Regions from separate parts of the Desulfobacter sp. genome, predicted to be linked through region 3. Evidence: riboswitches for the same ligand, from Rfam matches in the RefSeq annotation. Region 3 holds a riboswitch; each other region holds the start of a gene.
The links. Region 3 has a riboswitch for thiamine pyrophosphate ahead of thiS (sulfur carrier protein ThiS). Riboswitches for the same ligand answer to the same signal wherever they lie in the genome.
Positions count from the first base shown of each region.

Region 1: another riboswitch for thiamine pyrophosphate. It lies ahead of AB7U36_RS13780 (class I SAM-dependent DNA methyltransferase); the one in region 3 lies ahead of thiS (sulfur carrier protein ThiS).
Region 2: another riboswitch for thiamine pyrophosphate. It lies ahead of thiC (phosphomethylpyrimidine synthase ThiC); the one in region 3 lies ahead of thiS (sulfur carrier protein ThiS).

Region 1 is NZ_JBFXHE010000192.1:8-3,285, reverse strand. It holds gene AB7U36_RS13785 (tetratricopeptide repeat protein) at 1-1,294, shown strand, start outside; TPP riboswitch at 1,363-1,466, shown strand; gene AB7U36_RS13780 (class I SAM-dependent DNA methyltransferase) at 1,541-2,272, shown strand; gene AB7U36_RS13775 (TenA family protein) at 2,372-3,028, shown strand.
Region 2 is NZ_JBFXHE010000122.1:2,855-6,132, forward strand. It holds gene AB7U36_RS10505 (prepilin-type N-terminal cleavage/methylation domain-containing protein) at 1-252, opposite strand, end outside; gene AB7U36_RS10510 (GspH/FimT family pseudopilin) at 295-837, opposite strand; TPP riboswitch at 1,061-1,172, shown strand; gene thiC (phosphomethylpyrimidine synthase ThiC) at 1,254-2,540, shown strand; gene AB7U36_RS10520 (hypothetical protein) at 2,679-3,182, shown strand; gene coaBC (bifunctional phosphopantothenoylcysteine decarboxylase/phosphopantothenate--cysteine ligase CoaBC) at 3,182-3,278, shown strand, end outside.
Region 3 is NZ_JBFXHE010000245.1:38-3,315, forward strand. It holds partial or broken gene AB7U36_RS15620 (OadG family protein) at 1-364, shown strand, start outside; gene AB7U36_RS15625 (biotin/lipoyl-containing protein) at 387-791, shown strand; TPP riboswitch at 1,081-1,173, shown strand; gene thiS (sulfur carrier protein ThiS) at 1,263-1,460, shown strand; gene AB7U36_RS15635 (thiazole synthase) at 1,463-2,239, shown strand; gene thiH (2-iminoacetate synthase ThiH) at 2,354-3,278, shown strand, end outside.

The DNA of each region.
Region 1 (3,278 bases), on a different contig from region 3:
CCAGTTGCCGGATGCCAGAATGCTGAAAAGCGAAATCCTGATTTTTCAAAAAAAATATCAGGATGCGCTCAATATCCTGATCGCCCTTGAAAAGGAAGAACCAAATGCCCACAGGGTTCAATATTTTAAAGGCCTTTCTTATATCGGAATAGGGGAGCCGAACCAGGCGGCATCAGCCCTGGTCAAGGCGGTGGAGCTGAAACCGGAGTATACCCAGGCCCGGTTGCTGATGTCTGAAATTTATTTGCGCCAGCACGCCTATGATCTTGCCGTAAATCAGACCACCGCGGTAATTAAGCTTGATCCCAAAGCCTACCGGGCCTATCTGCTCCGGGGCAACGCCTATGTGGCCCTGAAAAAAATTAAGGAAGCTGAAGACGATTATAAAAAAATGATTGAAATCGGCTCTGACAATCCGGCAGGCTATTACCGGCTTGCCTACTTAAAATCTGCGCTGAGGCAATTTGACCAGGCAGCCCCCCTGCTGGAAAAGGCCTGGTCCCTGAACAACAAACTCATTGACGTATTTACCCTGAGAATCAGAAATGCCGTGGTCCAGAAAGAATTTGATACTGCCCATGCCCTGTGTACTCAGCAGATGGATGCATTCACGGATAACAATAATTTAAAAGCGCTTGTGCACAGCACCCGTGCAAATATTTATCTGGCCCAGAAGGATATGAAACAGGCAGAATCAGAACTGCTGAAAGCCGTTGACCTTGCCCCGGATTATCTGAGTCCCTACGGAACGCTGGCAAAAATATACCTGTCCCAGAAAAATATTGAGGACGCAAAAAAACAATATCTGACCATGATTGAAAAAAATGATAAACTGGCCCCGCCCCATATGTTGCTGGCCGTCCTTCTTGAAGCGGAAAACAAATTTGATGACGCAGAAACCCATTACCGTAAAGCCCTTGAAATCAATCCCAACTATGCCGCCGCCGCCAACAATCTGTCATTTTACCTGGCAAGCCGGACAGATAAATTTGACGAAGCCCTGGCCCTGGCAAAAACAGCGAAAACCCTTTATCCCGAAGATCCGAGCATCATGGATACGATGGGATTTGCCTATTATAAAAAAGGGTTGTACGGAAATGCCGTTGCCGAATTTTTGGACTGCCTGGAAAAACAACCAAACCATCCCATTATCCGCTACCATTTAGGGCTGGCGTATTACGGAAAAGGGGAAAAAGAGCAGGCACTCAAAGAGCTGTCCAAGGCCCTGGAGCTTAATGATAATTTCCCCGGGGCCAGTGACGCAAAAAAATTGATAGAGGAAATAACTCAATAAAATAAATCAGTAGTGTCCGGTTAGGTTTTTGCGTACATTTAAAAAACGCTGTTTTTGATACTTCTTTAGAATTTAGCTGGGGGCGCTTGCAAAAGCTGAGAAGGAAAAATTTTCCTGACCCTTGGAACCTGATGCGGGTAATACCGACGTAGGGAAGCGGATCATGCATCTTCAAGTAAGTGCCTACCTATAAAAATACATTATCTGCACCGGGTTGATAATAACGGTTTTTCTTCGGAGGTCAGCATGGATAAAAAAAGAAGTTTTGACGAATTTGCACAAGCATATGATGCGTGGTTTTTTGACAATATGAATCTGTTAAATTCAGAGGTGAACCTGGTCGCTTATTTTATGAAAGATGCGGGTGATACTTTTTCTGTAGGGTGCGGAAGTGGTCTTTTTGAATCAATCTTGAAAAGAGATTTTAACATTTCCATTCAGTACGGTCTCGAACCATCAGAGGGAATGGCTGAGATTGCCCGTAAACGCGGGATAAGTGTTGAGGTAACCACAGCGGAAGACGCCGATTTGGGCGAAGAACAATACGATACGATCCTATTCAACGGCACACCAAGCTATATCAATGACCTGCAGTCCGTGTTTCACAAAGCATATACTGCTTTGAGAAAAGGAGGTAAAATCGTGGTTATTGATGTTCCTAAGGAAAGTTCATACGCAACCATGTATAACCTGGCAAAAAGTGTCGAAACATGGGAACATCCATTATTGGAAGGAGTTCACCCAAGGGACCCGTATCCAATTGAATTTGTAAAGGTTGCAAACTGGCGTACAACTGCTGAGAAAGTCGAGATGCTTAAAACAGCAGGTTTTCAAGACTTTGATTATGCTCAAACGCTCACTAAACATCCGCTATACTCAAACAATATGGAAGAACAACCAATTCCGGGGTTTGACTGCGGTGATTATGTTGCCATTTGTGCCTTTAAGGAACGAGCACGAAATAAGATGGCCAATTAAAATTTCTAAACGTACGGCCGACAATGGCCGACTGTTTTGAAATGGTCGAGTTATTTAAGGCTCATTCCTAAAAAATAAAAATAGAGGAATCAGGGGGTGATGAAGAATATTAAAGCAGCAGGAAAATACACTCAAAAGATGTGGGATGCGGTAGCTTCTATTTATGAGGATACAATCGCTCATCCCTTCGTTGTACAACTGGCGAAAGGCACATTAGATAAAAATAATTTTGCACATTTCCTGTCGCAGGATATCCTTTATCTCAAGGATGATAATCTGGCTTTGGACCTGTTGGCCGAAAAAGCTCCCAACGAATCTGAAAAGCAATTCTTTCAAATGTTAGCCAAAGATGGGCTGGACATTGAAAAAGCCCTTCACAATGAGTTTCTGAAATATTTTGATATTGAGGAAGCTGAAGAAAAGTCTCCTGCAATTGAGAAATACACTTCCTTTCTGCTTAATCACAGTAAAAATTCCGTATTTGCTCTTGCTGCTGCGGCACTTTTACCCTGTTTCTGGGTGTTTAGCAGCGTTGGTAACCACATCTTGACCATTGCGGAAGCTGACAACGAATACCAGATGTGGATCGACACCTATCACAGTGAAGCGTACGAGCAATACACGCAAAGATTTATTGATATTGTAGAGCGGCTATCATCCGCAGCAGATGAAGAACTTCATCAGGAAATGTTGAAAGCCTTCACGCTATCAACACAATATGAACTCGATTTTTTTGAAGAAGTTATGAAAAAGTAATTGCAATAACCTTTAGCCGATTGTGATCGTCCCTTTCTATGGGATTGGTTATCCAACCATATTTTTCATTTCCAGGATATGTTTACATGCGATCGCCCTGGAGATTGAGTCTGAATCTATTGACAGAAAAAGATCCAACGTATATGGTCTTAAAAAAATATAAGGGGAGAAATAGTTTAATGATCTTTAGCTTCAGCAAAAATTTTTATTTTAGCACTCGATTTTATAGAAAGGACAGCCTGCCTGTGGA
Region 2 (3,278 bases), on a different contig from region 3:
TTCAATACCTGCCCTTCCTGAGCTGTAAGGGTCGTATCCTGCCATGCGCAGTTCCTGCGCCATATAGCTGATTCCGGCACGCAGGTTTTGCTGCATTTCCACCACCTGATCCTGGGCTTGGTAACTAGCCTGTTGAGACGTGAACTGTGCGTAAACCCCTCCCAGAAGAATACCGGAAATGGCAAGAACAACAAGAACTTCAATCAGGGTAAAGCCAGCATTTTCCCTGCATGGCGATATATTTTTTCTCATTATTTCCCCACCTGTTATTTGTTTACCCCTCCACTGATTGCCTCACTCCCAATTTGTTCCGTCATAACTTTTTCGTATTTTCGGATATCCGGAATTGGACAAAGCCATCTCATACCAAACGGAATTATTGTTCCTTAATCTTGCAGAACCTGTCCTGTTACCAAGGGGGAATCCACGGGAATTATAGCCAGTCCTTGATGTACCACCAAAGCTGGCTTCATAAAGTGTGCAACCTAGGGGCATGGCAACCGGTAACAACGTCACTTCTCCACCGTCTTGTACTGCGTTATCAGCGGTTCCTGCACCATCACCATTATCAAGAAAGATCGTATACCCTCCCCCCTGAGCCGGGAAAGTCACCGTTGAAAAGGTAATGCCTACACTGCAATTGCGTTTAAGCGCTTCAGACTTGGCTTTCTGCATATTGGAATAGAGCTCACGTGCCGCAGCTTTTAAGCGATAGTTCGACAACCAGAGCATGATATTTGGGATTGCAACAGTCATGGCGATTACCATGATCGCCAATACGATAAGGGTTTCCAACAGCGTAAAACCTGTGCCAGTATTTAACATTTTGTTATTCATGAACGTCTTCGGATAAAATTAAAAATTATTTAATTTGCCGGATGACAACCAGGCAAAATGTCTCGAAGTTGTTTGACGCCATGGTTAAATATCGCCAAAACCATGAAATAAAATTAATACTACAGGCGCCATTGGTTTTCAATCATTGTTTTAACCTTGCAGCCAATCTGATCTTAAGGTTAAGCCATTGACAGAACCTTTTTAATCAAGTATTTGACATTTCAGTTAATCATGGGGGTGCTTTTGTAAAAGCTGAGAGAAGTTGGCTCAAAACTTCAACCCTTGGAACCTGATCCGGCTCGTACCGGCGTAGGAAACTTGATTGAAGCTTTGGTATAGAGCGATCTGTCATCTCCCGGCCCCGCCGTTTCAGTTTCCCTTTCATAAAATATAGATATAAAATAGGAGATGTACACATGTCACAGTCATATACGACCCAGATGGATGCAGCCAGGAAAGGCATTCTCACACCGCAGATGGAACAGGTGCTCGCCAATGAACCCATTTCAAAACAGGATCTTATGGAGGGAATTGCCCAGGGCTCAATTGCTGTCCCTGCCAATAAGAATCATTTAAACCTGAAAGCCGCAGGCGTGGGAAAAGGGCTTAAAACCAAAATTAACGTCAATCTGGGCGTATCCAAAGATGTCTGCTGTTTTGATGCGGAACTCCAGAAGGCGCGGTTGGCTCTGGAGTACCAGGCAGACGCAGTCATGGACCTGAGCGTATCCGGCGACACTGAAAAATTTCGCAAGTGTCTGGTGGCACAAATCCCTGTGATGATCGGTACGGTGCCCATTTATGACACCTTAACCCGTACCGGAAAGCCCACCCAGGAAATAACCCTGGAAGAGTGGTTTGAAACCGTTGAAATCCATGCAGCCAACGGGATTGATTTCATTACCATCCATGCCGGACTCAACAAAAAATGTGCCCAAAGCATAAAAACCAACCCCCGGCTGTGCGGCATTGTCAGCCGGGGCGGGGCTATCCTGTTCGAATGGATGGAAAAAACCGGCAATGAAAATCCCTTTTATGAACACTTTGACCGGCTTCTGGACATCTGCCAGGCTCATGATGTCTGCATCAGTCTGGGGGACGGACTCAGGCCTGGCGCCATACAGGATTCAACAGACGCCCCCCAGATTGAGGAGTTGATCACCCTGGGGGAACTGACCCGGCAGGCCTGGAAAAAAAATGTGCAGGTCATGATTGAGGGGCCCGGCCACGTGCCGCTGCATGAGGTGGAAATGAACATGAAACTGCAAAAAAAGCTTTGCCACAATGCCCCGTTTTATGTGCTTGGCCCCCTGGTTACCGACATTGCCCCCGGCTACGACCATATCACGTCAGCCATAGGAGGTGCCCTGGCCGCCATGCATGGTGCTGACTTTTTGTGCTATGTCACCCCGGCTGAACATCTGCGGCTGCCCACTGCAGACGATGTTAAACAAGGTATTATGGCATCCCGGATCGCGGCCCATGCCGGAGATCTGGCCAAGGGTCTTAAAGGGGCCGGGCTTATCGACCATAAAATGAGCAAAGCCCGGGGTACGCTGGACTGGGAGGGACAGTTCGACTGCGCCCTGGACCCGGAAAAGGCAAGACTTTACCGCAACTCGTCCCAGCCTGGGGAAAAAGAGGTTTGTACCATGTGCGGTGATTTTTGCGCGGTTAAACGTGTGGGAAATCTGCTTGAATAGCGGCACATCCTGGCAAGGTGCATGACTGTTTTATGTTCATGCGTCAGCACTGAAGTGAATGACATTGAATTGACATTTAAGAGGATTCGTTTTAGAAAACATAGCATTTGCTGTAACGAATAATCAGGAGAATACTAAATGAAAATTCGTCATTGTCTGCCGGCAATTTGTTGGGGGTGTCTAATATTTACAGCCTTTATTTTTATTTCAGGGTGCGGGCTTTTTAAGGGGTCATCTGCCTCTAAACAGGTCCAGTCCTCCCCCCAGCCGGAGGTTAAGGAGAAACCTGTTGCTGTTTACTATGATTTTGAGGATGTTCTGGTTCCCAAGGAACTGAAAATTATCAAAGACCGCACGGTTATCGTTTCAACACCCGGATTCAGATCCGGAATCCTTAGCCTCAAGGGGCGGGTGGAGTCAAACTCCCTTTATAATTTCTTTTCCATAAACATGGAAAAAGACAACTGGGAGGTCATTTCCAGGATTAAAGCCCCTGAAACCACCATCATGGTATTTCAAAAGGCCACGCGCTGTGCCGTGATTTCAATCCGTGAAGAACAAATTTATACCTATATTGAAATCGGCATCGCCCCGACCCTGCGCGGCGTCTCCCAAAATCCCACAAACGATGGGACCTTTTGATGACATTGAATGGTAAACACGTTTTTTTAGGTGTGACCGGCGGTATTGCCGCGTATAAATGCGTTGAACTGCTCCGGCTTTTTAAAAAGGCCGGGG
Region 3 (3,278 bases):
ATATGCCATCGGAACGCTTTTTATCCGCTTCTTCGGCGTTTTCCTGGTACTGGGCGTGTTGATGTTCGGCATGATCGTCTGCGGCAAGATTTTTGAATTGGCCTGCAAGCGCAAAACCGCCAAAGTTGAGGAAACAAAGCTGCAGCCGGCTGTTCCAGCACAGAGACCGGTCTCAGCAGCGTCTGAAATGGAGCCGGAGATGGTGGCCGCTGTTGCCATGGCCCTTCATCTGGAGATGTCCGGACCCGTCGGTATAAAATCTGAACTCGGCGCGGAGGATAATCAGAACGCCTGGAGCCTGTATGGCCGCCAGAAGATCATGAACGACCGGACACAGGCATTTAAACGCCATTCTAACACCTAAATGCAAAGACAAAGAAACCCAAATGAAATACGCTATTTCCATAAAACAGAAAAAATATGAGATCGAAATCGGTGCCATCACCAATGGAACCGCTCAGGTAACAGTCAACGGCTCCCCCTATCAGGTGCAAGTGGAAAAACAAGCCGACAGGCACATTCCCGCGTCGGCGGTACCCCCTCCAGCCCGAACTCCGGCACCGGCAGCCGTTTTCGCCTCCGGAACCATCACGGCACCCATCCCCGGATTAATTGTTGACATTCTGGTCAGCGTCGGAGATATGGTTAAAGCTGGCCAGGTGGTCGTAGTCATGGAAGCCATGAAAATGGAAAACCCCCTGATCAGCACTATTGACGGCCAGGTCAAAGAGATCTGTTTGCAGAAAGGCGCCCAGGTCGCCACCGGCGCAGTTATTCTGGTGGTCAGATAACTGCATTTTTTTTTGGATACGGAGACAGCGATAAAAGCGATAAACCGGATCGCGCCGATGCATCTTAATTGGCCTGATCCTCTTCATACTGGCAGGATACTTTTTTGGCAACCTGCGTGTGGTCAAGGAAAATTTTTCTCTGGTACTGGTTATCATTATTTTTCTCTCGGTCATGCCGCTTGTGATAGAGTTTTTTCGGTTCGGGGTGAGAAAAAAACGGAACGGATTAAAATAATGGTTGGGCGTTCAACCCGGGGTTGACAAACCTTCTCATTCTTTATATAGCTTAATCCATCGCGTGGGGTGGCGCACGGCGCCTGAGATAATACCCATTGAACCTGATCCGGATAATACCGGCGAAGGGAAGCGGACAAGACAGCAATAAACCTGGAGAAATCCGGATTTAGGTTTTTTTACAAGCCGCTTGCCCCTTCCTTGGGGGCAAGCGGCTTTTTTTTAGGATTTTTATCTATGAATATTTTTGTCAACGGAAACAAGGAACGCATAGAATCCTGCACTTTGGCGCAGTTCATTGCCTGGAAAAAGCTTGATGCCGGGGCCCTGGTTATTGAACTCAACCAGCAAATCATTAAACAGAAATTTTGGCCGACAACTGAACTCCAGGAAGGCGATCGCCTGGAAATGCTCAGTTTTGTCGGAGGAGGCTGATTATGAACGACGATGTACTTTTATTGGGGGGGAAAGAATTCAGCAACCGGTTGCTGACCGGTACCGGGAAATTCGGCAACCATGGACAAATTCCCAAGATGCTCGCGGCCAGCGGTTCACAGATGATCACTGTGGCCCTGCGTCGGGTCGACATCACGGCTCAGTCTGAAAATATTCTTGAATATATCCCCAAAAATGTGACCCTGCTGCCGAATACATCCGGGGCCCGTAGCGCAGAACAGGCCGTACGCATTGCCCGCATTGCCCGGGAAGCCGGTTGTGGTGATTTCATCAAAATCGAAGTTATCACCGATATGAAATACCTGATGCCGGACAACTGGGAGACCTTGAAGGCCACGGAAATTCTGGCCAAAGAAGGGTTCCAGGTTCTGCCCTATGTTCTGCCGGACCTGCCCCTGGCCAAACGTCTGGAAAACGCCGGTGCAGCAGCGGTCATGCCTCTGGGCGCACCCATCGGAACCAACCGGGGACTGGAGACCAGACCGCTGATTGCCATGTTAATTGAAAATATCAGCGTGCCGATCGTTGTTGATGCGGGAATCGGCAAACCTTCCCAGGCCGCGGCTGCAATGGAAATGGGAGCAGACGCGGTTCTGGTGAATACCGCCATTGCCACGTCCCGGGACCCGGAAGCCATGGGACGCGCCTTTGATCTCGCGGTCAAAGCCGGACGGGCTGCCTTTTTGGCTGAAATGGCCGAAGCGTCCACCCTTGCCCGCGCCTCTTCTCCGCTTACTGGATTTCTTGACGGAGAATAGAAACAAAAAAACAGAAAGCGACTAACCATATTTAAAGCGTATCAGAACTTTAGAGCATAAGCGCCACCTTATAAAAATAAATGAGCTTGAAGCGTTCTGATCAAGGATCAAATCATGTCATTCTATGAGGTAGTTGAGCAATACCGTGATTTTGATGTTCCCGATTTTTTTGACCAGGTGAGCGATGAAGACATCATCCGTAGTCTGGCCAAGGAAAAACCCGGCCCCATGGATTTTATGACCCTGCTGAGCCCCCGGGCTGCCGGACATCTAGAAGCCATGGCCCGCAAAGCCCACCAGCTGACCGTGCAGTATTTCGGACGCACCATCCAAATGTTCATTCCGCTGTACATCTCCAACCACTGTAACAACGGCTGCGCCTATTGCGGGTTTAATCATAAAAACCCGATTCTGCGCCGAAAACTCAGCCTGGAAGAGATTGAGATTGAGGCCAGAGCCATTGCCAAAACCGGCATGCAGCACATACTTTTTCTCACGGGTGAAGCCCAGCACATGACCCCCATGTCTTATCTGCTGGATGCGGCTCAACTGCTTAAGACGCATTTTGCATCAGTGGCGATTGAGGTCTACCCCCTTGAGGTTGAGGCGTACCGCCAACTCAACCAGGCTGGTGTCGATTCCATGACCATGTTCCAGGAAACCTATGACCAGGGCGTTTATAAACGGGTTCATCTGGCCGGCAAAAAGATGGATTACCACTGGCGGCTCAACGCACCTGAACGGGCCGCAAAGGGCGGTATGCGGGTCGTCAACCTCGGGGCCCTGCTTGGTCTGAGTGAACCGCGCCGGGACATGTTTTTCACCGGGTTACATGCCCGCTACCTTGAAAACAAGTATATCGATACCGAGATTGCCATTTCCCTGCCCCGGTTTAACGAGGCAGAAGGCGATTTCCAACCCGACTACCTGGTGGACGACAAAACCTTTGTTCAGTTCATGACCGCGTTGCGCATCTTCCTGCCACGTTCGGGACTGACCATCTCCACCCGTGAAAACGCGACCTTTCGCGACCGCATTC